Regions from separate parts of the Streptomyces sp. NBC_00271 genome, predicted to be linked through region 1. Evidence: riboswitches for the same ligand, from Rfam matches in the RefSeq annotation. Region 1 holds a riboswitch; each other region holds the start of a gene.
What was found. A riboswitch is a leader RNA that binds a small molecule or an ion and turns the genes downstream of it on or off. The one in region 1 is predicted to bind cobalamin.

Region 1 (9,550 bases):
ACGGGCGACCTCGGGCCGACGGCGGCAGCGCCAAGACCGTGTTGTCGGTGTTCGGGAGGGCCCTCAACGACCGCTGGGACGGGACAAGAGGTCGGTGACCAGCTCGTGGACCGCTTCCCAGGCTGTGGCGTGCAGTGCGCCGACGGCCGTGCGACGCAGGTCGTCGAGGACCTGTCCGGAGTCGGAGTCGTACTCGGTGCACTCGGTGATCACGTCGTACCCGTCGCGGACGGCGACGCGCAGCCGCGTTCCTCCGGTGTCGGCGGTGTGCAGAGCGGCGGCGACGACGAGCGGTGGCGGACCGCCCGCCTCGCCGGGCAGCTTGCGGTACGCGCTGGTGATCGGATCGCGCCAGCGGAGGCCGAGCAACAGGTGGCCCTTGGCCAGTACCTCGGTCAGGTCGGTCTCGTAGACGCTGTCCGGATCCAGGACCACCGCGCGCGCTTCCAGCACGAGTGAGGCGGGCAGCAGACAGCGCAGGGTGCTCCCGACGATGTTGCCGCCGACGGTGGCCGTGCGGCGCACGGCTCCGGTCCCCACGGTGGCCGCCGCCCGGCGCAGTGCTTCGGGCACGCGGTCGTCGATCCGGTTCAGTATCACGGCCCCGCCCAGCGTCTCGCGGCCGATCGTGTTGGCTTCCGGCAGGTCGCGCAGCGACATGGCCTGCTCGGGGAAGCCGTCCCGCTGCCAGGTGGCCCATATCAGGGTCGCCCCGCCTATGGGCACCGCCCCCTCGGCCATGCACTCCTGTGCTTCGGAAACGGACGTGGGCAGACGCAAGAGCACGGCAGCCGACCTGCTTTCTCGAAAATGAGCGGCCGAGTACGCGCCACCTCAGCCACATGACCGTCGACATGGCGCATTTTCCCCCGGCACACAGGGGCGCGTACAGGGCTCACCGCAGCATCCGGTGCGCCCTGTACGCAGTTCAGCCGCGCTCGCCGCCGAACACCCCCAGGATGCGCTCGGCGGCCAGCGTGGCCGTCAACTCCCCGTCCCGCACCTGTTGTTCGAGGCCGGGGGCGAGGGCGCGTACGGCCGCGTCGGCGTGCAGGCGGCCGAGGAGTTCGTCGCGGACCATCGTCCACGTCCAGTCCACCTGCTGGTCGCGGCGCTTGGCGGCGAGACGGCCGGTGGAGCTCAGGAGTGTGCGGTGCTGTTCGAGGCGCTCCCAGACCGTGTCCAGACCGGTCGACTCACGGGCACTGCAACTCAGGACCGGCGGGGTCCAGGCCGCGTCGGCGGGATGCATCAGCCGCAGCGCGCCGGCCAGCTCCCGTGCCGCCGCGCGGGCGTCCCGCTCGTGCGGTCCGTCCGCCTTGTTGACCGCGATGACGTCCGCCAGTTCCAGGACGCCCTTCTTGATGCCCTGCAACTGGTCCCCGGTGCGGGCCAGGGTCAGGAGCAGGAAGGAGTCGACCATGTTCGCGACGGCGGTCTCGGACTGGCCGACGCCGACCGTCTCCACCAGGACCACGTCGTAGCCCGCGGCCTCCATCACCACGATCGACTCCCGGGTCGCCTTCGCGACCCCGCCGAGCGTGCCCGCGGTGGGGGAGGGCCGTACGAAGGCCGCCGGGTCGACGGCCAGGCGCTCCATCCGGGTCTTGTCGCCCAGGATCGAACCGCCGGTCCGACTCGACGACGGATCGACGGCGAGCACCGCGACCCGGTACCCGAGCGAGGTGAGCAGCGTGCCGAACGCGTCGATGAACGTCGACTTGCCCACACCGGGTACGCCGCTGATACCGATCCGCCGCGCCTTCCCGCTGTACGGAAGCAGCTCGGTCAACAACGCCTGTGCCAGGACGCGGTGTTGGGGCCTCGTCGACTCCACGAGCGTGATGGCGCGCGCCACCAGCGCCCGCTTTCCGTCGAGTACGCCCTTCACATAGGTGTCGAGTTCGATCGCCATGGGGGTCAGAGGTCGTGGCCGAGGTCGGCGGACAGCCGCTGCACCAGGTCGTACGCCGCGTCCGGGATCACCGTCCCGGGCGGGAAGACGGCCGCCGCGCCCATCTCCAGGAGCGTGGGCACGTCCTGCGGCGGGATCACCCCGCCGACCACGACCATGATGTCCTCCCGGCCCTCCTCGGCGAGCGACTCCCTGAGCGCCGGTACGAGCGTGAGGTGCCCGGCGGCCAGCGAGGACACCCCGACGATGTGCACGTCCGCCTCGACGGCCTGGCGCGCCACCTCGCCCGGGGTCTGGAACAGCGGGCCGACGTCGACGTCGAAGCCGAGGTCGGCGAAGGCGGTGGCGATCACCTTCTGGCCGCGGTCGTGCCCGTCCTGGCCCATCTTGGCGACCAGGATGCGGGGCCGACGGCCCTCGGCCTCCTCGAAGGAGGACACCAGGGTGCGGGTGCGTTCGACGGACGGCGACTCGCCGGCTTCGGTGCGGTACACACCGGAGATCGTACGGATCTGGCTCGCGTGCCGCCCGTACACCTTCTCCAGGGCGTCGGAGATCTCGCCGACCGTGGCCTTCGCGCGGGCCGCGTTCACCGCCAGCTCCAGGAGATTGCCGGTGCCTTCGGCGGCCCGGGTCAGGGCGTGCAGGGCGTCCTGGCACGCCTGTTCGTCGCGCTCCGCGCGCAGCCGCCGCAGCTTCTCGATCTGCTGGGTGCGTACGGAGGAGTTGTCGACCTTGAGGACGTCGATCTGCTCGTCGGTCTCCACCCGGTACTTGTTCACGCCGATGACCGGCTGGCGTCCGGAGTCGATCCGGGCCTGGGTGCGGGCCGCGGCCTCCTCGATGCGCAGCTTGGGAATGCCCGCGTCGATGGCCTTGGCCATACCGCCCGCCGCCTCGACCTCCTCGATGTGCTGCCAGGCCCGGCGCGCGAGGTCGTACGTCAGCTTCTCGACGTACGCGCTGCCGCCCCACGGGTCGATCGCCCGCGTCGTGCCCGACTCCTGCTGGATCAGCAGCTGGGTGTTGCGGGCGATGCGCGCCGAGAAGTCGGTGGGCAGGGCGAGCGCCTCGTCGAGGGCGTTGGTGTGCAGCGACTGGGTGTGCCCCTGCGTCGCCGCCATCGCCTCCACACACGTACGCGTGACGTTGTTGAACACGTCCTGCGCGGTCAGCGACCAGCCGGAGGTCTGCGAATGGGTGCGCAGGGAAAGGGACTTGGCGTTCTGCGGGTCGAACTGCTTGACCAGCTTGGCCCAGAGCAGCCGCGCCGCCCGCATCTTGGCGATCTCCATGAAGAAGTTCATGCCGATCGCCCAGAAGAAGGAGAGCCGGGGCGCGAACGCGTCCACGTCCATCCCCGCCTCCCGTCCCGCCCGGATGTACTCCACCCCGTCGGCCAGCGTGTACGCCAGCTCCAGGTCGGCCGTCGCGCCCGCCTCCTGGATGTGGTAGCCGGAGATGGAGATGGAGTTGTAGCGCGGCATCCGCTGGGAGGTGAAGGCGAAGATGTCGGAGATGATCCGCATCGACGGCTTCGGCGGATAGATGTAGGTGTTGCGGACCATGAACTCCTTGAGGATGTCGTTCTGGATGGTCCCGGCCAACTTCTCGGGCGGTACGCCCTGTTCCTCGGCGGCCACGATGTACAGCGCGAGTACGGGCAGTACCGCACCGTTCATGGTCATCGACACGGTCATCTTGTCCAGCGGGATGCCGTCGAAGAGCTGCCGCATGTCGTAGATCGAGTCGATCGCCACGCCCGCCATGCCGACGTCACCGGTCACGCGCGGGTGGTCGCTGTCGTAGCCGCGGTGGGTGGGCAGGTCGAACGCGACGGACAGGCCCTTCTGGCCGGCCGCGAGGTTGCGCCGGTAGAAGGCGTTGGACTCCTCGGCCGTGGAGAAGCCCGCGTACTGACGGATCGTCCAGGGCTGGTTGACGTACATCGTCGGGTAGGGGCCCCGGAGATACGGGGCGATGCCCGGGTAGGTGCCCAGGAAGTCCAGGCCCTCCAGGTCCTGCCCGGTGTACAGCGGCTCGACCGTGATGCCCTCCGGGGTCTCCCACAGGAGATCGGCCCCGCCCGTGGCCTTCTTGACGGCGCTTCGCCACTCGTCGCTGCCGCCGTCGGCCTTCGGGACCCCCAGCTCGATCCCGGAGAAGTCGGGGATTCCCATCGCTGCCATCAGGACACTCCCATACGGTCGAGGGTGGCGGAGAGCACGGCGACGGCGTCGCACCCCGCGAAGACATAGGCGTCGACATCCGGGTACTGCCCGGGACGGCCCGCGAGGAACACGTGCCCGGCGCCCGTCGCCTTCAGCTCCCCGGCGACCTCCGCGGCCCGCTCCTCGTACAGCGTGTCGCTGGAGCACAGGCAGACCTCGGTGGCACCGCTGTCCTCGAAGGCGCCCTCGGTGACGGGCTCGATGCCACCCGCCTGGAACAGGTTCGAGGCGAAGGTGAGGCGGGCGGTGTGCGCGGCGGCCGGGCCGAGGGCGGCCAGGAAGATCCGCGGCCGGGAACCGGTCGCCGCCAGGTGGGCGTCGGAGCGGGCCCGCAGCGCCTCGAACGCCTCGTCGCGCCGCACCCGCGGCAGCCCGCCGGACGGCGGTACGGGGGCGGGAGGACGTTCTACGAGGCGTTCGGCGAGGTTCGGGAACTCGCTGACCCCGGTCACGGGTTCGCGCCGCTTGGCGAGCTTCGCGCTGCGCGCCTCCCAGGTGCCTGCGAGGTCCCGGCCGAGCCGCCCGGAGCGCAGGGCCGCCGCCTGGCCACCCTCCCGCTCGATCCACTGGAAGAACTCCCAGCCCGCGTGGGCGAGTTCGTCCGTGAGCCGCTCCACGTACCAGGAGCCGCCCGCCGGGTCGATCACCCGGGACAGATGCGACTCCTCGACCAGGATGGTCGAGGTGTTGCGGGCGATCCGCCGGGCGAACGCGTCCGGCAGACCCAGGGCGTGGTCGAAGGGCAACACGGTGACGGCGTCGGCGCCGCCCACGCCGGCGGCCAGCGTCGCGACCGTCGTGCGCAGCATGTTCACCCACGGATCGCGGCGGGACATCATCACCGGCGAGGTCACCGCGTGCTGCACCTGCCCGCCCGGGGCCCCGCAGACCTCGCTCACCCGCGCCCAGAGCCGGCGCGCCGCCCGCAACTTGGCGATGGTCAGGAACTGGTCGGCGGTGGCCGCGTACCGGAACTCCAACTGCGCGGCGGCCTGTTGCACGGTCAGGCCCGCCTCGGTCAGCTCCCGCAGATAGGCGACGCCGGTCGCCAGCGAACTGCCCAGCTCCTGCGCCGCCGAGCCACCGGCCTCGTGGTACGGCAGCGCGTCCACGGTCAGCGCCCGCAGCCCCGGATACTCCTCGGCGCACAGCCCCGCGAGGGCGGCGACGGGCGCGAAGTCGAACCCGCTGTCTCCCGTACGGGCCTCGTGGCCCAGCGGGTCGGCTCCCAGGTTGCCGCGCGCCGCCTCCTTGGCGACCCCGCGCTCCTGGTAGAGCCGTAGCAACTCGCGTGCGGCGGGCTCGACTTCACGTCCCGCGTCGAGGACGACGGGCGCCAGGTCGAGATAGACGCCGTCGAGGACCCGGCCGAGCGAGGACACCGCGATGCCGCCCGCACCGGCGACCAGCCAGAGCGAGGTGACGCCGTTCTCCAGGTCCGCGAGGACCGCCGCGCCGTCGGCGGCCGTGTGCTGCTGCCGTACGTCCCAGCCGCCGAGGGTGTTGCCCTCGGGGCGTCCGCCCCGTACGAAGGGAGCGAAACCGGGCAGGCCGGGATCGGGCGCGGAGTCGTCCGCGGTGTACAGGGGACGGGCGCGCAGCCCGTCCTCAAGCGTCGTGGACAGGGCGTCTTCCGCTGCCGCGCCCGAGACTTCCTTGCCCGACTTGCGCAGGACGCCTTCAACCAGGCGTTGCCACTGCTCATGGGTCGCGTCAGGGAACTCGGCGGCCAGCGAGAGCCCGTCGTCAGGCAGGACCGTCATGCTCGGATGCTAGGCCAGATACGCAGGTGAGCAGCAGAGGACGCGGCTGTGACCTTGACCTCCCAGGGGTGGTCTTGATCAACAGGCCGGGTTCGTACTACGGCAGCACAGGGATCTCGGACAGCGTCGGGTGCCGTGGAGCGAGTAGGACGATCTGCGCGGGGTGCGCCCCCGGCCGCGGGTACACGGTCTGGCGCCAGCCCCGGCAGCGGAAGAAGTTCAGCGCCGTGGTGTCCTGATGGTCGGTCACCGCCCAGGCCCGGTCGTCCATGGCGGGCAGCAGCAGTATGTCGAGGATCCCGGTGCCGACGCCACGGCCGCGCGCCGCGGGCGCCACCACGAGATCGGTGATCCGTACGGCACCCGCGAGCCACTCCTGCGACCGCCGCGCCCCCAGTACCGGATGTTCCGGGGCGGGATCCGCGGAGCGCACGGCGGTGCCGAAGCCGCACAGCCGACTGCCGATGCGGGCCGTCACCGCCAGGAACCCCGGCCGGCGCACCTCGTCCGCGATCCGCTCCCGTACCTCGGCGGCGACCTTTTCGTCCCGCTCGGGCGAATGCTCGCGCGACGGCACCAGCCGCAGATGCACGAACTCCTCGACGACGCCGAGCGCCGTGTCGCCCTGATAGACGGTGGTACCGACGTCCATGAACTCCTCCGGCCGGGATGGTCGCCTTCGGCGCGGAGGCGATCGTGATCTTCCGGCCGCAGTTGTCGAGCGACACCGCACCGGCGGATTTCGGGGACTTGCTCCCGTCGGCGGACGAGCCGCCACCACAAGCGGTCAGCAACAGGGCTCCGGAAAGGAGCAGGGCACAGCGGCGGGCTGGGCGCGCAACGGGCACGGGACATTCTCTGGCGTCGAGGGCCCAGGCGCGGGGCCCGTTCGTACGGTCCGCCAGCAGGTCTTCGGACTCGGGATCGCCCGGACGAGGCGCCTTCCCGGACTCCGGTCACATATGACCGCCGTCCAGTGGCTTCGTGTTGCCCCGCCTGTCACCCTTACCGCTGCGCGTCAGCTCCGGATTCGCACCGGATTCCCTTGACTGGCCTCGGCAAATTGTCACGCCCCGTCAGCCGCGGCCTCAGCGCGATTGTTAGCCTTGGTTGTGATCCAATTCCTCGTGCCCGGCCAAGGCTTGCGATGAGCGCCGTCGGCTCCTTCCCGCTCGGTGCCGCGACCACGCTCGCCGAACTCGCCGCGGATCCGCATCCGCGGCTGGCGCGACTCCGTGCCCACGAGCCTGTTTCCTGGCTGCCCGAGCTGGACGGCTGGCTGGTGACCCGCCGTGATCTCGCACTGAACGTGATGCGGGACCCCGCGACCTTCACCGTCGACGACCCCCGGTTCTCCACCGCACAGGTCGTCGGCCCGAGCATGCTGTCCCTGGACGGTGACGAGCACGCCCGCCACCGGGAGCCCTTCACCGCTCCCTTCCGCCCCAGGGAAGTTCGCGGCGGCTTCGCCTCGTTCATCGAGCGGGAGACCGACCGGCTCATCGCCGCGCTGGAACCGGCGGGCGCCGTCGAACTGCGACGTGCCTTCGCCGGCCCGCTCGCCGTCGCCGTCGTGACCGAGGCGCTCGGGCTGGTCGGCACCAGCGCGGACACGGTGCTCTCCTGGTACGACTCCATCGTGCGGTCGGTCTCGGACATCACCGCGGGACACGAGGCGGCACCCGCGGGCGCGGAGGCGTACGCGCGGCTGCGGGCCGCCGTCGAAGCCACCGTCGCCGACCCGGGCGCGACGTCGCTCCTCGGCTCCGCCGCCGAGCGGCTGGAGCTGCCCGAAGTGGCCTCCAACGCCGCGGTGCTGATGTTCGGCGGGATAGAGACCACCGAGGCGATGATCACCAACGCCCTGCTGCACCTGCTGCGACACCCCGGCCAACTCGCCCTTGTCCGCGACGACGACGGCCTGCTGGACGGCGCGATCGAGGAGTCGCTGCGCCTCGAACCCGGAGCGGCGGTCGTGGACCGGTACGCCACCCGTGACACCGTCCTCGGCCCGGCCACGATCCGCCGGGGTGATTTGGTCACCGTCTCCCTGGCCGGCGCCAACCGCGACCCGGCCGTCTTCCCCGATCCCGATCGGTTCGACGTCCGCCGCGAGAACGCGCGTCTCCAGCTGGCCTTCGCGCACGGCCCGCACTACTGCCTCGCCGCGCACCTCGCCCGACTGGAGACCCGTATCGCCCTTCAGCGCCTGCTCGAACGCCTCCCCGCCCTGCGCCTCGACCCGGCCCGTCCGGCCACCCCGCAGGGGCTCGTCTTCCGCAAGCCGCCGACCCTGCATGTGCTGTGGGACAGCCCCGCCTGATCAACGTGACACCGGAGTGCGTCGCAGGGATCTCAGGAAGGGCCGCAGCAGCCAGCGCCGGGCGGGTACCTCCACGTACTCGTACAGGAGCCAGGCGAGCGCCAGGGACACCGCGAAGGCGCTGATCGCGCCGATCGGCGACGGTTTGAACAGGTGCTGCCCCGCGCGCAGCACGAGCAGGTGGACCATGTAGAAGGCGAAGGAGAGTTCACCCAGTCGGACGAGGGCCGGATGTCGCCACAAGCTGGGCAGGCCGCGTACGTCGGCGAGGGCGGCCGCGGGGATCAGACAGGTGAAACCGACCAAGGTGCAGGCGACGCAGGCATACGATCCGCCGACCTGGGAGACGAGGAAGTAGCCGATGATCGTCAGTGCGACCGACGCCTCCAGGCCGGGGCCGCGCCAGCGGCCGAGGAGCACGAGGCGGGCGACGGCGACTCCGAGGACGAACTCCGGCAGCCGGGCGGCGGGGAAGGAGTACAGGGTGCGGCCGACACCCAGATGCAGGTCCGCCCGGGTCAGGATGAGCACGGTCAGCACGCTCGCGCCGGCGAGCGCGGTCGCGGTGAGGGCCCCGGCGTGCCGCAGCAGCAGGGCGAACGCGGGGAAGGTCGCGTAGAAGAACGCCTCGCACGCGAGGGACCAGCTGACGGGGTCGAGTGTCTGCCACCACGGGTGCCACCAGGAGTGGACGAGGAGCAGATTCGCCGCGCTGCCGGCCGGCTTGCCCATGCCCATGACGAACACCGCGATACAGGCCGTGACCAGGTGGACGGGGTAGAGGCGGGCGAAGCGGCGGCGCCAGAAGGCCGTGGGGCGGTCGTCGGACCGGGCGGACCAGCCGAGGACGAAGCCGGAGAGCAGAAAGAAGAAGGAGACCCCGGTGGAGCCCGCCCCGAAGCCCCAGTCGGCGAAGTGACGGGCCTGCCCATTGAAATAGCCCAGATTGCGGGTGTGCAGGCAGAAGACGAGAAGGGCCGCCACCCAGCGCAGACCGGTGAGGGAAGGCAGTGGACCGGGATGGGTCACCTCGCGGTGGTGAGTCTTCGATCGGACCGGCGATTCGGATTGCTCCGGCTCGGCGAAGGAAGACTTGCTCACGATGGGACCGCCTGTGTTGGTCAAGGAGAGGTGCTCGCTGGGGGACTGGGGTGTTGAACTGGGCATGTTTGGGGTGGTTGTCGTCGACGCGTGTTCCCCGAGGAGCCGATAAGTATGCGTGTCGAATTGCCGTTCGATCTGGTGCTGGGCGTCGGCCGCTGCGATGCCATGTCAAGGTGTGAACGCCTGGTCGGACGCTGGGTCACCCTCCATCTGA
Region 2 (9,550 bases), 2.2 Mb from region 1:
TGCAGGTTCGGGGTGAGCCACGCCTTGTCGCCGGGCTCCAGGGTGCCGTGGGTGACGCGTTCGAGGCGGCGTACGACCGTGTCGGCGGTGTGGTGTACGTCGTCCAGGACGGGACCGACGACCGCGTGGGAGCCGTCGCCCGTGAGGCCGTACCGTCCCGGCCGCAGGGAGGCCAGGTCGCGGGTGAGCGTGATCCGGCCCGCGGCCGTGGAGTGCACGGTGAGCCGGGGCTCGGTGGGCAGTGGCCTGCCGGGCGGCGCCTTCAGAGCGGCGTCGCTGGCGAACCGGCCCGCCGCCACGGAGGCTGCGCCCGCGGCCAGGGCTACGGAGACGGCCGCGGCCGTCGCTTTGACAGTACGCACGGGTTCAGTCTCCCGGCCCGGCCCCCGGTCGGCCAGCCGGAGCGGGCGGTGGACTCCCGCCTTGGGGTGCGCGGGCTCGTTCTCAGGCGCTGCGCGCGCACCGGCACCGCCGGGTCGGTACAACCCGCACCGCCAGGCCGGTACGCCGCGCCGGATCAGCGGGGGCCGGCCCCGTCTCCCTGCCCGTAGCGCCCCAGCCGCTCCCCCGCCTCGTCCACCTGTTCCGGCGAGAGCAGCGTCGGGGACAGGCCGGGCACGGACGACGCCAGGAGCCAGACGCGGGACATCCATTCCAGTTGGGCGGTGCGGTCGAACGCCTGGGACAGCGAGGCTCCGTAGGCGATGGTGCCGTGGTTCTGGAGGAGGCAGGCCGTGCGGCCGGTGAGGGCCTGGAGCATGTTCTCGGCCAACTCCGGGGTGCCGTAGGTCGCATAGGGGGCAACTCGGACCGGTCCGCCGAGGGCGCCCGCCATGTAGTGGATCAGGGGGAGTTCGGAGACGAGGGTCGAGACGGCCGTCGCGTGCGCGGCGTGGGTGTGGACGACGGCCCGCGCGTCGGTGGCACGGTGGATCGCGAGGTGCATCGGCAGTTCGCTCGTCGCGGCGAGTGAACCGAGGACCTGCCGGCCCTCGAGGTCCACACCGACGGCGTCTTCGGGTCTCAGCCGGTCGTAGGGCACTCCGGTCGGTGTGACCAGGACCGTGTCGCCGACCCGGACGGAGACGTTGCCCGACGTGCCGACGACCAGACCGTCGGCCACCGTCCGGCGGGCCGTCGCGACGAGCTCGCCCCACGCGGCCGCCACCTCCCGCTCGCGCGTGCCCGGCGCACTCTCCCCCACGTCCCGCACTTCCCGTGCGTCCCGCCGCTGCTCAGCCATGTGGCGATCCTGCCAGGCAGGGACGTCAACCCGCGGTCGGTGAGGGCACTTTAGGGCGGAAGACAAGCGTCCGTAAGGGCACATAACGGCACATATCGCCCCCTCGGGGTGATTGGCTGGCGATCGACGGGCTTTCAACGATCTTCCAATAGCCTCTGGGGGATTTGTCACGCACGTCGCCATTCCGGGGGGACATATGGCCCGTGACCACAAACCACTTCTTCGCCGCGCCCGCGTGCTCGCGGCGACGGCCGCCGTGGCGGCGCTCACCGCCGCGGGGACCGTCCTCGCCGGGGCCCCGGTCGCCGCGGCGGCCAAACCCAGGGGCCACGACGTCTCCTCGCACCAGAAGAACGTCGACTGGCAGAGCGCGAAAGAGAAAGGCGCCCGGTTCGTCTATGTGAAGGCGACCGAGTCCCACACGTACCGCAATCCGTACTTCGGCCGGCAGTACGACGGAGCGCGCGACGCGGGGATCCTCCGTGGCGCCTACCACTTCGCGGTGCCGGACAAGTCGTCCGGCGCCACCCAGGCCGCGCACTTCGTGCGCAACGGCGGCGCCTGGCGCGCGGACGGCTGGACGCTGCCGCCCGCGCTCGACATGGAGTACAACCCGTACGACAAGAAGCACAAGTGCTACGGCCTGAGCAAGGCCAGGATCGTGAGCTGGATCCAGGCGTTCAGCGACGAACTCCAACGGGAGACCGGCCGCCGTCCCGTCATCTACACGACCACCCACTGGTGGAACACCTGCACCGGCGGCAGCGGCGCCTTCGCCGCGAACCACGCCCTCTGGCTGGCCCGCTACGACTCGGCGGACACGGGCGCGTTGCCGGCCGGCTGGTCGACGTGGACGTTCTGGCAGTACGACAACAGCGGCACGCTCCCGGGTGACCAGAATCTCTTCAACGGATCCATGGCCCGGCTGAGGCAGTTCGCCGCGGGCTAGAAGCCCTCGAACAATCCCCCGGCGGAGCCGAAATTCCGCCTCCGTTCGAACATCTGGTCAAAGGTCAGGCCGCCCCTCCCGCACACTGGTCATTACAAGCGGAGGGGCGGTCCACCGTTTGAGACACCCCAGCGCCCGCCCCAGTTCATCTTCCGTTCACTCAGGTTGCCTACGGTCCACCTGCCACTGACGCCAAACAGAAGCCTGGGTAAATGGAACACATCACGCTCCTCCTCGGAATCGTGATCGTCACCGCTCTCGTGTTCGATTTCACGAACGGTTTCCACGACACTGCCAACGCGATGGCGACCACCATCTCGACCGGCGCCCTGAAGCCCAAGACGGCGGTGGCCATGTCCGCCGTGCTGAACCTCGTCGGCGCGTTCCTCTCCGTGGAGGTCGCCAAGACGATCTCCGGCGGGATCATCAACGAAGAGGGCATACGCGTCCAAGTGATCTTCGCGGCGCTCGTCGGCGCCATCCTCTGGAATCTGCTGACCTGGCTTCTGGGTCTGCCCTCCAGCTCCTCCCACGCACTGTTCGGCGGCCTGATCGGCGCCGCGGTCATGTCGGCCGGCTGGTCGTCGGTGAACGGCTCGACCGTCGTCACCAAGGTGCTCATCCCCGCGGTCGCCGCGCCCATCGTGGCCGGACTCGCCGCGATGCTGGCCACCCGGCTGACCTACCGGATCGGCAACCGCGCCGACGAGAAGGCGACCGCCAAGGGCTACCGCGCCGGCCAGATCGCCTCCGCCGGCCTGGTCTCCCTGGCGCACGGCACGAACGACGCCCAGAAGACGATGGGCATCATCACCCTCGCCCTGGTCACCGGCGGCGTCATTGCCCCGGGCTCGAACCCCCCGCTGTGGGTCATCGTCTCGGCCGGTACGGCCATCGCGCTCGGCACCTACCTGGGCGGCTGGCGCATCATCCGCACCATGGGCAAGGGCCTCACGGACCTCGCGCCGCCGCAGGGCTTCGCCGCCCAGACCAGCGCCGCGACGGCCATCCTGGCCTCCTCGCACATCGGCTTCTCCCTCTCCACCACCCAGGTCTGCTCCGGCGCCGTGATGGGCTCGGGCCTCGGCCGCAAGGGCGGAGTGGTCCGCTGGTCGACCGCGACCCGGATGTTCGTCGCCTGGGGCCTGACCCTGCCGGCCGCCGGTCTGGCCGGTGCCTCCGCCGAGTTCCTCACCAAGCAGGGCACCTGGGGCATCGTCCTCACCGGCGCCCTGCTCGTCGCCGGGGCCGGCACCATCTGGAAGCTCTCCCGCCGCCAGCCGGTCACCGTCGACAACGTCAACGACGTCGACGCCGAGCCCGCGGGCGTCGTCACCACCGCGATCGCCGCCGTCACCCCGCCGCCCGCGGGCCCCGTCACCGGCGACCTGTCCGGCGACCTGAAGACCACCATCCCGTCCCCGGACGCGGAGCCCACCCGCCCGGCCACGGTGTAAGGACAGAACAGCATGCACATCGACTGGGCAGCCCTCGGCTCCGTCTTCGGAGTCAGCCTCGTGACCACCGTCGGCCTCGTCGGCCTCTTCACCCTCGGCATCGTCGGCCTCTCCAAGCGCGAGTCCGCGTCCGCCCAGGGCGGCTCCGCGACCCTCGCGGTCACCGGCGCGTACGTCTGCTTCGCGGCGTGCGCCGCGGCGGTGGCGTACGGCATCTTCCTGATCGTCGGCAAGTAACCCAAAACGGGCAGCACTTCGAGTGGGGTGCGGGACGGATCACCGTCCCGCACCCCACCTGTATGTGGGCCTTCGCACACTCTCCCCGCGCAGGTCAACGGCAAGTTGACGGGTCTTCCAACCCGTGGTGGACTGCCGGAGCCAAGTACGGCGACAGAAGAGGAAGCCGGTGTGAATCCGGCGCGGTCCCGCCACTGTGACCGGGGAAGGAACTCCCCGGGAGCCAGGAACTCTCCCCGCCGGTCTCGTCGAACCAGGGCGCGGACACCCTGAGTGAGGACATAACGCCATGCGCGGCTGCCCAAGTGCCCTGCGAGCGACGGTTCCACCCGACCTGACGGTCGGCTGACCCCGTGCGTGCCGATCGCGTCTTCGCGTACGGCGCCGCCGCCGGCCTCCTCGGTGACCTGCTGCTCGGCGATCCCCGCCGGGGGCATCCGGTCGCCGTGTTCGGGCGGAGCGCGGCAGCCGTGGAGCGGGTGCTGTGGCGGGACCACCGCGGGTGGGGCGCGCTGCACACCGCTGTGTGCGTGGGAGGTGCCGCCGGACTCGCCGCCGTCGCTTGCCGTGCCGTACGCCCCTCACGTGCCGCGTCCCTCGCGCTGACGGCCGCCGCCACCTGGGCCGTCGTCGGGGGCACCACGCTCGGGCGGGAGGCCCGGGCGATCGGTGACGCCCTCGCGGACGGGGAGATCGAGACGGCCCGGGAGCGGCTGCCGCATCTGTGCGGACGGGATCCCCAGGCCCTCGGCGCCGACGGCATCGCGCGCGCCGTCGTCGAGTCCGTCGCCGAGAACACCTCCGACGCCGTGGTGGGCGCCCTGGTGTGGGGTGCCGTGGGCGGAGTCACGGGGCTCGTCGGCTTTCGGGCCGTCAACACCCTTGACGCCATGGTCGGTCACAGGTCGCCCAGATACCGGCGGTACGGGTGGGCCTCGGCCCGGCTCGACGACGTCGCCGGATGGCCGGGGGCTCGTCTCACCGCCGTGCTCGCCGCCCTCGCGGGTGACAGTCCCCGAGGGGCCCTGCGAGCCTGGCGCGCCGACGCCGTCAAGCATCCGAGCCCCAACGCCGGGCCCGTGGAGGCCTCGTTCGCGGGGGCGCTCGGGGTGCGCCTGGGCGGCACCCTCTCCTACGGCGGGCGCGTCGAGCACCGGCCCGAACTCAACGGCGCCGGACGCGCCGTGCACGTCGACGACATCGAGCGGGCCGTACGGCTGTCACGGCGTGTCGGCTGGCTCGCCCTCGGCGTGAGCGCCGGCGGACGGCTGCTCGCACAGAGGCTTCTCAGGAAGGGGCGTACGTCATGAGCGGCGGGCTGCTCGTCGCCGGGACCACCTCCGACGCCGGCAAGAGCGTCGTGACCGCCGGGATCTGCCGGTGGCTGGTGCGCCACGGCGTCAAGGTCGCGCCCTTCAAGGCGCAGAACATGTCCCTGAACTCGTTCGTGACGCGCGAGGGCGCCGAGATCGGGCGCGCGCAGGCCATGCAGGCGCAGGCCGCCCGGGTGGAGCCGACCGCGCTCATGAACCCCGTGCTGCTCAAGCCGGGCAGCGACCGGAGCAGTCAGGTCGTCCTCATGGGAAAGCCCGTGGGCGAGATGACCGCCCGTGGCTACCACGGTGGGCGGCAGGAAGCCCTCCTCACCACCGTGCTGGACTGTCTCGCCGAGTTGCGGGGCACGTATGACGCGGTGATCTGTGAGGGGGCCGGCAGTCCTGCCGAGATCAATCTGCGGCGGACCGACATCGTGAACATGGGGATCGCGCGCAATGCGCGGCTGCCCGTGCTCGTCGTCGGCGACATCGACCGCGGGGGTGTGTTCGCCTCGTTCTTCGGGACGGTCGCGCTGCTGTCGCGGGAGGACCAGGAGTTCGTCGCCGGGTTCCTCGTCAACAAGTTCAGGGGGGACGTCTCCCTGCTGGAGCCGGGGCTCGACATGCTCCACGGCCTCACCGGGCGGCCTACGTACGGCGTCCTGCCCTTCCGACACGGCCTCGGCATCGACGAGGAGGACGGGCTGCGGGTGTCGTTGCGGGGAGCGGTCCGGGAGTCCCGAGTGACCTCCCCCGTCGGCGAGCACGTGCTGCGCGTCGCCGTCTGCGCGATCCCGCTGATGTCCAACTTCACGGACGTGGACGCGCTGGCCGCCGAGCCGGGTGTCGTGGTGCGGTTCGTGGACCGGGCCGAGGAGCTGGCCGACGCCGACCTCGTCGTCGTCCCCGGGACCCGGGGGACGGTGAAGGCGCTGGAGTGGCTGCGCGAGCGCGGACTCGCGGACGCCATCCTGCGCAGAGCCGCCGAGGGGCGGCCCGTGCTGGGCATCTGCGGCGGTTTCCAGGTCCTCGGCGAGCACATCGAGGACGAGGTCGAGTCGCGCGCCGGTCAGGTCGACGGGCTCGGACTCCTGCCGGTCCGGGTGCGGTTCGCACGCGAGAAGACCCTGACCCGGCCCGTCGGGGAGGCGCTCGGCGAGCACGTCGAGGGCTACGAGATCCATCACGGCGTCGCCGATGTGACGGGCGGTGAGCCCTTCTTGGACGGCTGCCGGGTCGGCGCCGTCTGGGGCACGCACTGGCACGGCTCGCTGGAGTCGGACGGCTTCCGGCGTGCCTTCCTGCGCGAGGTGGCGGCCGCCGCGGGCCGTCGTTTCGTGCCGGCCGCCGACACGTCGTTCGCGGCGCTGCGCGAGGAGCAGCTCGACCGGCTCGGCGATCTGATCGAGGAACACGCGGACACGGACGCGCTGTGGCGGCTCATCGAGTCGGGCGCGCCGCAAGGACTGCCTTTCATTCCACCGGGAGCGCCCGCATGAGCACAGTGTTGTTGTTGTCGACCGCCGACACCGATCTGCTGGCGGCGCGTGCCTCCGGCGCCCCGTACCGGATCGGCAACCCCACCCGGGTGGATGTCGAGGGCGAACTGCCGTCCCTCGTCGAGGGCGCGGACATCGCCGTCGTACGCCTCCTGGGCGGCAAGCGTGCGTGGGAGGAGGGCCTGCGGAAGCTGAAGGCCTCGGGCATCCCCACCGTGCTGCTCGGCGGGGAGTCCGTACCCGACGCCGAACTGATGGCGGAGTCGTCGGTGCCCGCCGGTGTCGTCGCCGAGGCGCTGCGCTACCTGGTCGAGGGCGGCCCGGACAACCTCACCGAGCTGGCCCGGTTCCTGTCCGACACCGTGCTGCTCACGGGTGAGGGCTTCGAGGAGCCGCGGAAGATGCCGGAGTACGGCGTCCACGGCGAGCGCGCGTTCGTCGAGGGCCGCCCGACCGTCGGCGTGCTCTTCTACCGGGCCCACCATCTGTCCGGCAACACCGCGTTCGTGGACACGCTGTGCGACGCGATCGAGGCGCGCGGCGCCAACGCGCTCGCCGTGTACTGCGGTTCGCTGCGCGGCGCGGACGCGGCCCTGTACGAGATCCTCGGCACGGCGGACACGCTGGTCGCCACCGTGCTCGCGGCGGGCGGCACACACGCCTCCGAGGCGTCCGCGGGCGGCGACGAGGAGGCCTGGGACATCGGCGCGCTCGCCGACCTGAACGTGCCCGTGCTGCAAGGACTCTGCCTGACCTCGTCCAGGAGTGCCTGGGACGCGTCGGACGCCGCCCTCTCCCCCATGGACGCGGCGATGCAGGTCGCGATCCCCGAGTTCGACGGCCGTCTGATCACCGTCCCCTTCTCCTTCAAGGAGCAGGGGCCCGACGAGGTGCCGGTCTACGTCGCCGACCCCGAGCGGGTCGCCCGCGTCGCCGGAATCGCCGTACGGCACGCCCGGCTGAAGCACAAGCCGAACGCCGACAAGAAGCTCGCGCTCGTCTTCACCGCCTATCCGACCAAGCACTCCCGCGTCGGCAACGCGGTCGGCCTCGACACGCCCGCCTCGGCGGTACGGGTGCTCGACGCGCTGCGGGACGCCGGGTACGTCGTCGAGGGACACCCCGACAACGGCGACGAGTTGATCCACCGGCTCATCAACGCCGGTGGCCACGACGTCGAGTGGCTCACGGAGGAGCAGCTGGCCGCCGCGCCCGCACGGGTGCCGCTGGCCGACTACCGGGCCTGGTTCGACAAGCTGGACCCGGATCTCAAGCAAGGCATGCTGGACGCGTGGGGCGAGCCGCCCGGTTCCCTCTACGTCGACGGCGACGACATCGTGCTCGCGTCCCTGCAGTTCGGCAACATCGTCGTGATGATCCAGCCGCCGCGCGGCTTCGGCGAGAACCCGATCGCGATCTACCACGACCCGGACATGCCGCCGTCGCACCACTACATGGCCGCGTACCGCTGGCTCGAAAACAGCTTCGGCGCGGACGCCGTCGTGCACATGGGCAAGCACGGCACGATGGAGTGGCTGCCGGGCAAGGGCCTCGGGCTCAGCGGCGGCTGCGCGCCGGACGCCGTCCTCGGTGAACTCCCGCTCATCTACCCCTTCATCGTCAACGACCCCGGCGAGGGCACCCAGGCCAAGCGGCGCGGCCACGCCACGGTCGTCGACCACCTCGTACCGCCGATGGCCCGCGCCGACACCTACGGCGACCTCGCCAAGCTGGAGCAGCTCCTCGACGAGTACGCGCTCGTGTCCGACCTGGACCCGACGAAGGCCCCGGCCGTCCGCGCGCAGATCTGGACGCTGGTCAAGGCGGCCGAACTCCACCACGACCTGCATGTGGAGGACCAGCCGGACGACGCGGCGTTCGACGAGTTCGTCATGCACATCGACGGCTATCTGTGCGAGATCAAGGACGTGCAGATCCGCGACGGTCTGCACATCCTCGGCGGCGGCCCGGAGGCCGAGCCCCGCGTCAACCTCGTGCTGGCCGTGCTGCGCGCCTCCCAGGTGTGGGGTGGCACCGCGAACGCGCTGCCGGGGCTGCGGGCCTGCCTCGCCGAGTACTTCGGCCTGGTCGAGAAGGAGCTGCTCGCCGAGCCGGGCGCGCCGGTGAAGGTGCCGGTCGAGCTGACGGACCTCGTCGAGGGGCCGGCGCGGACCGGGGCGGACGCGATCGACCTGCTGGAGCAGCTGTGCCGCCGGATGGCGGAGGGCATGGAGGAGCGCGGCTGGGTGACGTCCGAGAGCACCGCTCTCGTACGGGAGGTGCTGGGCGTCGAACTCCCCGACGCCGTCGCGGTACTGGAGTTCGCCTGCCGTGAGGTCGTGCCGCGTCTGGCCCGGACGACGGACGAGATCACCCACATCCTGCGCGCCCTGGACGGCGGTTACGTCCCCGCGGGCCCGTCGGGCTCACCGACCCGCGGGCTGGTTAACGTCCTGCCGACCGGCCGCAACTTCTACTCCGTCGACCCCAAGGCGATCCCGTCCAGGCTGAGTTGGGAGGTCGGGCAGTCGCTCGCCGACTCCCTGGTGCAGCGGTACCTGCAGGACACGGGCGAGTACCCGAAGTCCGTCGGTCTGACGGTCTGGGGCACGTCCGCGATGCGCACCCAGGGCGACGACATCGCCGAGATCCTCGCGCTGCTCGGCTGCCGCCCGGTCTGGGACGACGCCTCGCGCCGCGTGACCGGTTTCGACGTGGTGGGCCTGGAGGAGCTGGGCCGGCCGCGCATCGACGTCACGGTCCGCATCTCCGGCTTCTTCCGGGACGCGTTCCCGCACGTCGTGGGCCTGATCGACGACGCGGTGCGCGCGGTGGCCGAGCTGGACGAG
Region 3 (9,550 bases), 8.9 Mb from region 1:
GTCGACGAGTTCGCGCCACTGGTCGGCCAGACCATGGACCGGTACAACGCCTCCCTCGACCTCGCGGAGATCCACACGTTCCTCACCGTCCAGGCGAACTGCCTGGACGACCTGAGCACCGTGTTCCGCTGCGTCGACGAGAAGGGGGAACTGGTCGGCGCCAGCCTGTGCTTCGCCTGGCGGGACACCTTCTACGCCCGGGTGGCCGGCTTCGACTACGAGCGGACGCGCAACACCTACGAGTACTTCAACGCCGTCTACTACGAACCGCTCCACCACATGGAACGCAACGCGATGACCACGCTCCACCTCGGGCCCTCCTCCCTGAAGGCGAAGGTTCACCGGGGGGCCTCGCTGCACCCCCTGTGGGCGGCCGTCGTTCCCCTGCCGGCCACCGCGCCCGCCGGACTGCGACGGGACACGGTGGCGGACCAGGCTCTCGCCGACGCGGTCCGTGAGGAGGCGGGCGCCGGCATGAGCGAGGAGGAGTGGGACCTGACCCGCGTCACTCCCCTGTGAGGGAGGCCTCCGGGCCGCCGGGCTCGCCGACGGGCCACAGCACCGGGCAGAACTCCGGGTCGGAGTAGTCCGGTTGACCGGCGGCAGTCCTGCGGACCAGGAAATCGTGTTTGTAGGGCTCCTGCCGGCCGTCGGACAGGGTGTGGTCGCGGTAGGTGTTCGTCCCGTCCTGGAGATGGAAGGAGATGGCCCGGCGCGGCCGGGGACTGCGGTTGGCGCCGCTGCCGTGGTAGAGGAGGCAGTGGTGGAAGGTCATGTGTCCTTTGGGAATGTGCACCGGAACCTTCTCGACCACGGCGCCGTTTCGCTCCGCGTCACCGTTCAGGAGATAGTCGCGCCCCACATCCTGAGGATCACCGACCGGCCGGGCGGCGCCGTGCCGATGCCGCCAGCGGTGGCTTCCGTTCACCATGGTGATCGTGCCCGACTCCTCGGTGCAGTCGTGGAACGGAATGAAGGCGGTGAGCATTTCGTCCGACGAGCAGGTGGGCCAGAAATACTTGTCGAAGTGCCAGGAGACAATGTTCGACTTCTCTTCGGCGATGGGCGGCTTGTAGATCAGTGTGGCCTGGAAGACGCGTATTCCAGGAGTCTGTGCCAAGCGGGCGGCCACCGCCCCGATGATGGGTTTCCTCAGGATTTTCCTCATCGTTTCGTCTTGGTAGTGGATGTAGTCGTTGTTGCGTTGGACATCTCCGTCGGCGGGGGTCCAGTCGGCCAGTCGGTCCGGCCGTTTCGGAAGCTCCCGATCGCGCTGACCAGCGTAGTAGCGCTCGCTCGCGTCGGTCAGGGCGTCCACTTCGGCGTCGGTGAGCAGCTTCTCCGACAAATACCAGCCACGCTCCGAATAAAGCCGGACATCTTTCTCGGACGGGAGCAGTTCGACTTCCTCGGCGGTAAGTCCTGAATGGTCGTACATTCCGCGACTCCTGTTACCGTGAATGGGGTGCAACAGCGACATCCACCCGCACGCTAGCGGACCATGGTGCGCCATGCTAGCGTTGCCGTGATTTTTTTCATGAAGACTTGACCGGGGGTTGCGGTGGCCATATTCGACAAGGATATTCGAATCCTGATCGCGGACAACAAAGACTTCCGCAACATCTGGCTCGGAGAAACCTCGGCGCATTTCGGCGGACAGCTGACCAGTTTTCTCCTACCCTTGATCGCGGTCACCTACCTCCATGCGGACGGCACGGGCGTGGGACTCGTCTCGGCGGTGCAGTTCGTCCCCGTCGTGGTGCTCTCGCTGATCGCCGGTGTCATGGTCGACCGGTATCCGCCGCGCCGCACCCTCGTCGCCGCGAGTGTCGCTCAGGGCGCGGCGCTTGCGGTGCTCGCCGCGTTCCAGGCGGCCGACGGGCTGAACTTCGGCCAACTTGTCGTCGCCGCCGCCGTGATCGGTGTCGCCACCGTCTTCTACGAAGTCGCCTACCAGTCCACGCTGCCCAGGCTCCTGCCGCTGAACTCCATCGCCGCGGCCAACGGCCTGCACCAGGCGACGTATTCGGTCAGCACCCTCGCCGGTCCGGCCGCGGCCGGCTTCCTCGTCGGCCAGTTGGGGGCGTCGCCGACCCTGACGGTGGCCGCCGCATGCTCCGCCGGTGCCGCGGTGAGCGGTCTGCTGCTGCGGGGCGTCAAGGCCCCCGAACAGCCACGTGAGTCGGCGCTGAAGGCGATCGGCTCCGGGCTCCGCTACACGTGGTCCCTGCGCCCGATCCGGGACCTGTGCGTTCAGGCCGGCCTATCGAACCTGCACGAGAAGGCGTTCCTGACCGTCTTCCTGGTGTTCGCCGTCCGTGACCTCGACATGAGCGGCACCACCGTGGGCGTGATCACCGGCATCGGCAGTGTGGGGGCCCTGATCGGCTCGCTCTGCGCCACCCGGCTCACCCGACGGTGGGCCGTCGGCGGTGTGCTGGCCCTGGGTGCGGTGCTGGCCGCGGTGGGTCTGCTGCTCGTACCCGCCGTCAGCCAGGTCGGCGGGTACGTCGCCGTGCTCGCGTCGGTCGCCATGATGGTGAACGGCTTCGGCGTCGCACTGTTCAACGTGTTCGCCGTCAGCCTGCGGCAGGCCATTCCGCCGGAGCACCAGATCGGCGCGGTGACCGCGAGCTACCGCCTTGTCGCCCTGGGGACGCTGCCCCTGGGAGCCCTCGTCGGCGGTGCGCTGGCTGACGCCCTGTCACCCGGCACGGCCCTGTGGGCCGTCGGGGTCTCCTACCTGGTCGTCTCGTTCTGGCTCACGTTCTCCCCCCTCCGCGGGGCTCGCACGCTGGAGGAGGCACAGAAGCTCGGTCGTACGACGGACACGCCCGAGTCCCAGGACGCGGACCGGTCCCCCTCGGTCTGAGAGCGAGGCCGGGGCCCCGAACTCAGCCGGGTTCCGCCACGGCTGACCCGCTGTTCACAGGGGACCGCCCACCTGGTGCGAGAGGAAGATCACGCCAGGTGGCGCGGTCTTGGCCCCACACCCGACACGCGGTACGGTCGGTGCGATATCGATGACGGCAAGACGGAAGCCGGTGGGAAACCGGCACGGTCGCGCCACTGTGAACGAGAGGCTCCAGCCCGCTGGGACCCCTTGTGAGTCAGACCCGTAGCCGTCGTCCAGTGCACCACCGAGATGGGACGCGAACTCCCGAGGAGGCCCTGCCATGGCGCAGACCGTCGCCCAGCCGACAACCACCACCCCCGTCGTTCCCGCCAAGCTGCCGCTCAAGGCGATTGCTCCGTGGGCGGTCTTCTTCGGCATTCTGATGCTCGTCCTGCTGTACTTCGTCGGTGCCGAACAGGGCGCCACCTCCGTCGTCTCCGGCTCGGACGTCCACGAGTGGGTACACGACGCCCGCCACCTTCTCGGCTTCCCCTGCCACTGACCGAGGGGAACCCCAGCACTCCCATGAACTCCGCGACGGTAAGAAATCTGCTCGTGCGGGGCATGTTGGCCGGCCTCGGTGCCGGCCTGCTCGCCCTGGTTGCCGCCTACTTCCTCGGTGAGCCGAACGTCGACAGCGCGATCAGCTTCGAGGAAGCCCACTCCCACGAGCACGAGATGGAGATCGTCTCCCGGTCTCTGCAGTCCACCGCCGGTCTCGCCACCGGCGTCCTGGTCTACGGCGTCGCCTTCGGCGGCATCGCCGCGCTGGCCTTCTCCTTCGCGCTCGGCCGCGTCGGCCGCTTCAGCCCGCGGGCGACCGCACTGCTGCTGTCCGGCTGCGCGCTGCTGGCCGTGTACGTCGTGCCGTTCCTGAAGTACCCGGCCAACCCGCCGTCGGTCGGCAACGCCGACACCATCGGCAAGCGGACCACCCTGTACTTCCTGATGATGGTGCTCAGCGTGCTCCTCGCGATCGCCGCCACCATCCTGGGCAAGCGGCTGGCACCCAGGATCGGCACCTGGTACGCCACCGTTGGCGCGGTGGCCGCCTTCGCCGTCGTGATCGGTCTGGCGTACGCGTTCCTGCCGGTCATCAACGAGGTGCCGAAGGACTTCCCGGCCACCCTGCTGTGGCGGTTCCGTCTCTCCGCACTGGCCATACAGACCGTCCTGTGGGGCGGATTCGGCCTGGTCTTCGGCGAGTTGGCCGAGCGCTTGCTGAACCCCAAGCCGGTGACGGCCGCCGCGAGCGGACGGGTCGCCGTCCCCAGCTGACCTGACGCGCCACACGAGTGAAGGCCCCCGGAACCATCCGGGGGCCTTCTCGTGTTGTAAGTCCCCTACCATCGGGGTGTGTTCCGTGGAGAGAGTGGTCAACCGGTGAAGGATTGACGGGAGTTGTTAAGAGTTGAAAGAATCCAGCTCGCTTCGCCGCGTCTGAAGTGAGCGAAGCGACACGAGTGGCTTGGGCGGCATGCCTGCCGCCGGTTCTGCGTCGGGTCATCCCGTTCTGCCGTCCGCGTCGGTCACTCGCGCGCCATCACCTCCCACACTTTCGATTTCACAGAGGCTCATCTTGTCGCGTTCGCAACACTCCAGAACTCTGGCTGTGCTCGCCGCAACCGCATTCGCCACCTCCGCCGTGCCCCTGCTCGGCGCGGGGGTGGCCAGTGCCACGACCGCCGGGGCGTGCGAGTCCGCCACGGTCCAGTACCGCATCGTCGGCGCCGACGGAAACGTCGTGGGCGCCGACTGGACCTCGCAGGGCGGGTTCCATCAATGGGACACCGTTCCCGGGAGCGTCCAGGTCCGGCTGGCTCCGGGCCAGACGGTCGGGGAGGGCTGCAAGTACCCCGTGTCCCTCGCCGAATACACCACCGAGGGGCCGAACTGGTACGTCTCCGGACACCAGAGCCTGGTCGACAAGGCCACGGTCTACCTCACCGCCGACGACGTCGCCGGTACGGACGACGCGAAGCGGACCTGGCAGAAGCTCACCGTGAAGGCGCCGGACTGCTACGGCCAGATCGACCTGTACGGCGACGACATCACCTACGACGGGAAGACGGGGGAGGGACACGGCCCCGTGCCCTACGAGCCCGACAACGTCGTCACCCCCTACCACCTCATAGCGGCGTGGAACGGGGGCGAACAGCCGTGCACCCCCGGCCCGTCGGACTCGCCCACCCCGACGCCGTCGACCCCGACCACTCCCGCCACCCCGGTCACGCCCACGACTCCCGCGGGCGGACAGCCTCCCGCCGAGGAGACGACCCCGCCTCCGACCAGCCCCAAGCCCTCCACCACGCCTCCCACGACGCCGGACGTGCCCCCGCTGGAGTCGACGCCGCCCGCCACGCCCAAGCCGTCGCCCAGCGACAGCGGGCCGCCGCTGGCGGAGACGGGTGCGAGCGCGCCGGTCGGCACCCTCGCGGGCGGCGCGGCCCTGGTGGTCGCCCTCGGTGCCGGGGCGGTGTACGCGTCCCGCCGCGCACGCCGCTCATGACCACGGCGCGAGGGGTCACCTTCGCGGCGTAGCCCAGCCCGCCGGCTCCGCCTCGGCGTCGTCAGGAAGCGAACTTCTTGACGGCGTCAGGGCTGACCGGGGTGAAGAAGTTGACGAGGTTGCCGTCGGGGTCGCGGAACAGCAGCGAACGGTTGCCCCAAGGCATGGTGGTGGGCTTGTTGACGAAGTCCTCCACGAAGCCGGTGAGGTTCTCGTACACGCCGTCCACGTCGTCGACGAGGAACTCGATGATCACGGAGCGGTTGTCGGACGGACGGGCGGCGTCGGGCGCGAACAGCGGCACGGTGCGGACGCCGGCGATCGCGAGAGTGGCTGACGCCGTCCGGAGCTCGGCGAAGTCCTGGTGGGACCAGCTCGCCCGGATGCCGGTCGCGCGCTCGTAGAAGTCGACGAGGCGTGCGACATCGCCCGTGATGACGCGGATCGAGACGAGGTTCACGATGATCTCCCGGTGAGTTCGGTGGGATGCGTACTCACGGAGGCTAGGAGAGATAGCGGACACATTCCGCCCGGTATCGCGGGGATACTTCTGAGCATGCCCAGGCCCACAGCTCGCGTGCTCACCCTGCTGGAGCTCCTGCAGTCGGGCGGCATCAGGACCGCCGCCGAACTCGCCGAGCGGCTCGACGTCGACGAACGCACCGTGCGCCGGTATGTGGACCACCTGGTCGACCTCGATGTGCCCGTCGAATCGGTGCGCGGCCGCTACGGCGGGTACCGGCTCGCCCCCGGCCACCGCATGCCTCCGCTCATGCTCGGCGACGACGAAGCGCTGGCCGTGCTGCTCGGCCTGATCGCCGGTCGCCGAGCCGGGCTGCCGACGACCACGGGCACCGCCCATGAGACGGCCACGGCCAAGATCCGGCGCGTCCTGCCGAAGCACCTCGCTCGAAGGCTCGACGCCGTGCTCGACTCCCTCGCCTTCACCGCTCCGCCCGACGAGACGGCCGCACCGGAGAGCGCGGTCCTGCTTCCGATCGCCGACGCGATCCGCCATCGCCGGCCGATCTCGATCCAATACACCGCCGGAGACGGCCGGCACAGCGCCCGCACGGTGCACCCGTACGGGCTCGTCGTCCACTCGGGCCGGTGGTACGTAACCGGTGCGGAGCCCGAGAGCGGTGCGGACCGCACGTTCCGGCTCGACCGCATCGCGGACGCGAGGTCCCTGCCGGGCTCCTTCGAGCCGCCCGCGGGACTCGATCCGGCGCGGCGCGTCGTGTCGGGGTTCGCCGAGGCTCCGTACCGGCACGAAGTGATCCTGTGGATCCGGGGGACGGTCGAGCAGATCCGTGTCCGGCTTCCGGCCAGCGTCGCGATCGTCGAGGAGCCGCGGGCTTTGGGACGCGCGGACGGTGATGCCGAGCTCTGGTCGCGTGTCCGGTTGCGTGTGGAACGGCTCGACTGGTTGCCTCCGGTGCTCGCGTCGCTCGATCTGCCCTTCGTGATCGAGCGACCCGACGAGCTCCGCGATCTCGTCGTCGCGCTCGCCGACCGGCTCGTGAACTCCGCCCGGCGGCGTCCGCCCGAGGTACGACCGGTGCCGTGAGCCCGCCACCACCGTCACGGTCGGCGCCGGTGGCGGCGCGGGGGGCGTGCTGGTGTCAGGCGGGCAGTGGCTGTTCGGCCCAGATGGTCTTGCCGGTGGGGGTCTGGCGACTGCCCCAGCGCTCGGCGACCTGGGCGACCAGCAGCAGCCCGCGCCCGCCCTCGTCGAAGACCCGGGCTCTGCGCAGATGGGGGGCGGTGTTGCTGCCGTCGGAGACCTCGCAGATGAGCGTGGAGCCGCGGATGAGGCGTAGCCGGATCGGCGCCTCGCCGTAACGGATGGCGTTGGTGACCAGTTCGCTGACGATCAGCTCGGTGGCGAACGCCGTTTCGTCCAGCCCCCACGCGGCCACCTGTTCGCCCGCCACCTTGCGGGCCCCGGCGACGGCCGCTGGATCCAGCGGCAGGTGCCAGGTCCGCATCTGCCGGGCGTCGAGCGCGGAGGTACGGGCCAGGAGCAGGACGATGTCGTCGGCGGGAGGGCTGGTCAATGCGGTGCTCAGCACCTGGTCACAGGTCTCCTCCAGCGTGTCGGCCGGACTGCTGAGCGCCCGGCGCAGCAGTTCGAGCCCGACGCCGATGTCCCGGTCGGCGGTCTCGACCAGGCCGTCGGTGTAGAGAGCGAGCAGGCTTCCCTCACCGAGCTCCACCTCGGTGGACTCGTACGGCAGACCGCCGAGGCCGAGCGGCGGCCCGGCGGGCAGGTCCAGAAACCGCACGGTGCCGTCCGCGGTGACCAGGGCGGGCGGCGGGTGCCCGGCGCGTGCCATGGTGCAGCGGCGGGACGCCGGGTCGTAAACGGCGTACAGGCAGGTGGCCCCGACCTCACCCGACGTCTCCTCCGCCCGTCCGCGCGCCTCCGGACCCTCTTCCCGGTCGAGCCTGATGACGAGGTCGTCGAGCTGGGTGAGCAACTCGTCGGGGGCGAGATCGACGTCCGCGAGAGTTCGTACGGCGGTCCGCAGGCGCCCCATCGTGGCCGAGGCCTGAATGCCATGGCCCACCACATCGCCCACGACCAGGGCGACCCGCGCGCCGGACAGCTGGATCACGTCGAGCCAGTCCCCTCCGATGTCGGCTCCGGAACCGGCCGGGAGGTAGCGGTAGGCGACCTCCACCGCCGTGAGAGCCGGTGGCCGCTCGGGCAGCAGACTGCGTTGGAGTGCCAGCGCCGTGCGGCGTTCATGGGTGTAGCGGCGAGCGTTGTCCACGCTCACCGCCGCCCTGGCGACGATCTCCTCCGCGAGCAGCAGGTCGTCCTCGCCGAAGGACTCCGGCGTCCGGTGCCGCAGGAAGTGCACCATGCCCAGGGTCACCCCCCGGGCCCGCAGGGGGACCATCATCACCGAGTGGATCATGTACTTGCCCACGGTCGCGGCACGGGCCGGGGATGATTCGACCCACGCCCGCAGCGCCGGGTCGTCCGACCGGTGCCGGGTGCCCCGGCCGCTGACCAGCGCCAGCACCGGCAGCGAATCCGCCGGGTAGCGCCCCGTGCCGCCCGAGGCGACCACCGACTCCGGGCATCCCTTCAGTACCGATCGCTGCGCGGCGCGGCGGACCGTGACCGACTCGCCTGGCGGCACCGACCGGGGCTCCTCGCCCTGCGCCACGGATTCCAGCAGGTCCACGGTGACGAAGTCCGCGAACCCGGTCACAGCCACCTCGGCCAGCTCTTCGGCCGTTCGGGTCACATCCAGGGTGCTGCCGATGCGAAGGCTCGCGTCGTTGAGCACGGCCAGACGCTGTCGGGCCCAGTACTGCTCGGTGGTGTCGAACACGGTCGCCGACAGCCCGTGCACCGTGCCGTTCTCGTCCTTCAACGGCGACAGGAACATCGACCACGCATGCTCCCGCGTCTCGCCGGGAGCCTGGCCGTGCTGCTCATGGAAGATCATCTCACCGGTGCGCAGCACCTCCCGCTGGAGGCGGTCGTACTCGTCGAAGGGCCAGCTCGGCTCGATCTCCCACAGCGTCAGGCCCCGCATCTCCTTCTCGGTCCTGCCCATCACCCGCGTCATGACCTCGTTGGCGGCCACGAGCCGCGCATCGAGGTCGTAGACCGCCACCGGCAGCGGGAGCTGCGCCAGCGTGCGGCCCCACATCGCGGCCGCATTCGGGTCGGACGGTCCGGCAGGGTTCGTCAGCGCCGCGCCGGTCACCAGCCAGAGCCTCCGGCGCGCCGCGTCCACCAGCGGGGCTCCCCGGAGCCGCACCACGACACGACCACCCTCCCGGTGCCGAAGGGCCACCTCGGTGGCCCACTGGCGCCCTTCGGCGATGTGGCGCCGCGCGGAGGCGGGCAGGTCGGCGGCGAGCAGGTCGGTGGCGTGGCGGCCCACGATCTCTTCGGGTTCGTAGCCGAGCAGCTGCGTGGCTCCGGCACTCCACACCATGACCGAACCCCGGGCGTCGACGACGACAGCGGAGTCCTCCGGTACGGGCGTCGGCACCTTGCCTCCGGATGCGACGTGCTCGCTATCCATGGGTTCTTACCCTCGTCCTCGCCTCGGCGGAGCCCTGAGGAGCGCCCGGAGGTAACCGGGCGCACATCGAGGGCGTCGTCTCCAGCCTCC

Region 2: linked by a shared signal. The riboswitch ahead of OG798_RS15950 (cobalamin biosynthesis protein) and the one ahead of OG798_RS05785 (GNAT family N-acetyltransferase) in region 1 are both predicted to bind cobalamin.
Region 3: linked by a shared signal. The riboswitch ahead of OG798_RS45865 (CbtB domain-containing protein) and the one ahead of OG798_RS05785 (GNAT family N-acetyltransferase) in region 1 are both predicted to bind cobalamin.

What each region holds. Positions count from the first base shown of each region.
Region 1 covers NZ_CP108070.1:1,175,747-1,185,296, reverse strand. Annotated here, with positions in the region: gene OG798_RS05805 (FAD binding domain-containing protein) at 64-786, opposite strand; gene meaB (methylmalonyl Co-A mutase-associated GTPase MeaB) at 929-1,915, opposite strand; gene scpA (methylmalonyl-CoA mutase) at 1,921-4,095, opposite strand; gene OG798_RS05790 (methylmalonyl-CoA mutase subunit beta) at 4,104-5,909, opposite strand; gene OG798_RS05785 (GNAT family N-acetyltransferase) at 6,007-6,561, opposite strand; cobalamin riboswitch at 6,798-6,978, opposite strand; gene OG798_RS05780 (cytochrome P450) at 7,057-8,232, shown strand; gene OG798_RS05775 (acyltransferase family protein) at 8,233-9,261, opposite strand; gene OG798_RS05770 (hypothetical protein) at 9,448-9,550, shown strand, end outside.
Region 2 covers NZ_CP108070.1:3,395,774-3,405,323, forward strand. Annotated here, with positions in the region: gene OG798_RS15925 (alpha/beta hydrolase family protein) at 1-362, opposite strand, end outside; gene OG798_RS15930 (class II aldolase/adducin family protein) at 518-1,243, opposite strand; gene OG798_RS15935 (lysozyme) at 1,440-2,192, shown strand; gene OG798_RS15940 (inorganic phosphate transporter) at 2,405-3,649, shown strand; gene OG798_RS15945 (hypothetical protein) at 3,662-3,886, shown strand; cobalamin riboswitch at 3,998-4,138, shown strand; gene OG798_RS15950 (cobalamin biosynthesis protein) at 4,240-5,196, shown strand; gene OG798_RS15955 (cobyric acid synthase) at 5,193-6,701, shown strand; gene cobN (cobaltochelatase subunit CobN) at 6,698-9,550, shown strand, end outside.
Region 3 covers NZ_CP108070.1:10,077,661-10,087,210, forward strand. Annotated here, with positions in the region: gene OG798_RS45850 (hypothetical protein) at 1-519, shown strand, start outside; gene OG798_RS45855 (phytanoyl-CoA dioxygenase family protein) at 506-1,480, opposite strand; gene OG798_RS45860 (MFS transporter) at 1,562-2,872, shown strand; cobalamin riboswitch at 2,993-3,141, shown strand; gene OG798_RS45865 (CbtB domain-containing protein) at 3,177-3,398, shown strand; gene OG798_RS45870 (CbtA family protein) at 3,422-4,174, shown strand; gene OG798_RS45875 (hypothetical protein) at 4,509-5,405, shown strand; gene OG798_RS45880 (VOC family protein) at 5,467-5,865, opposite strand; gene OG798_RS45885 (helix-turn-helix transcriptional regulator) at 5,962-6,975, shown strand; gene OG798_RS45890 (SpoIIE family protein phosphatase) at 7,031-9,460, opposite strand.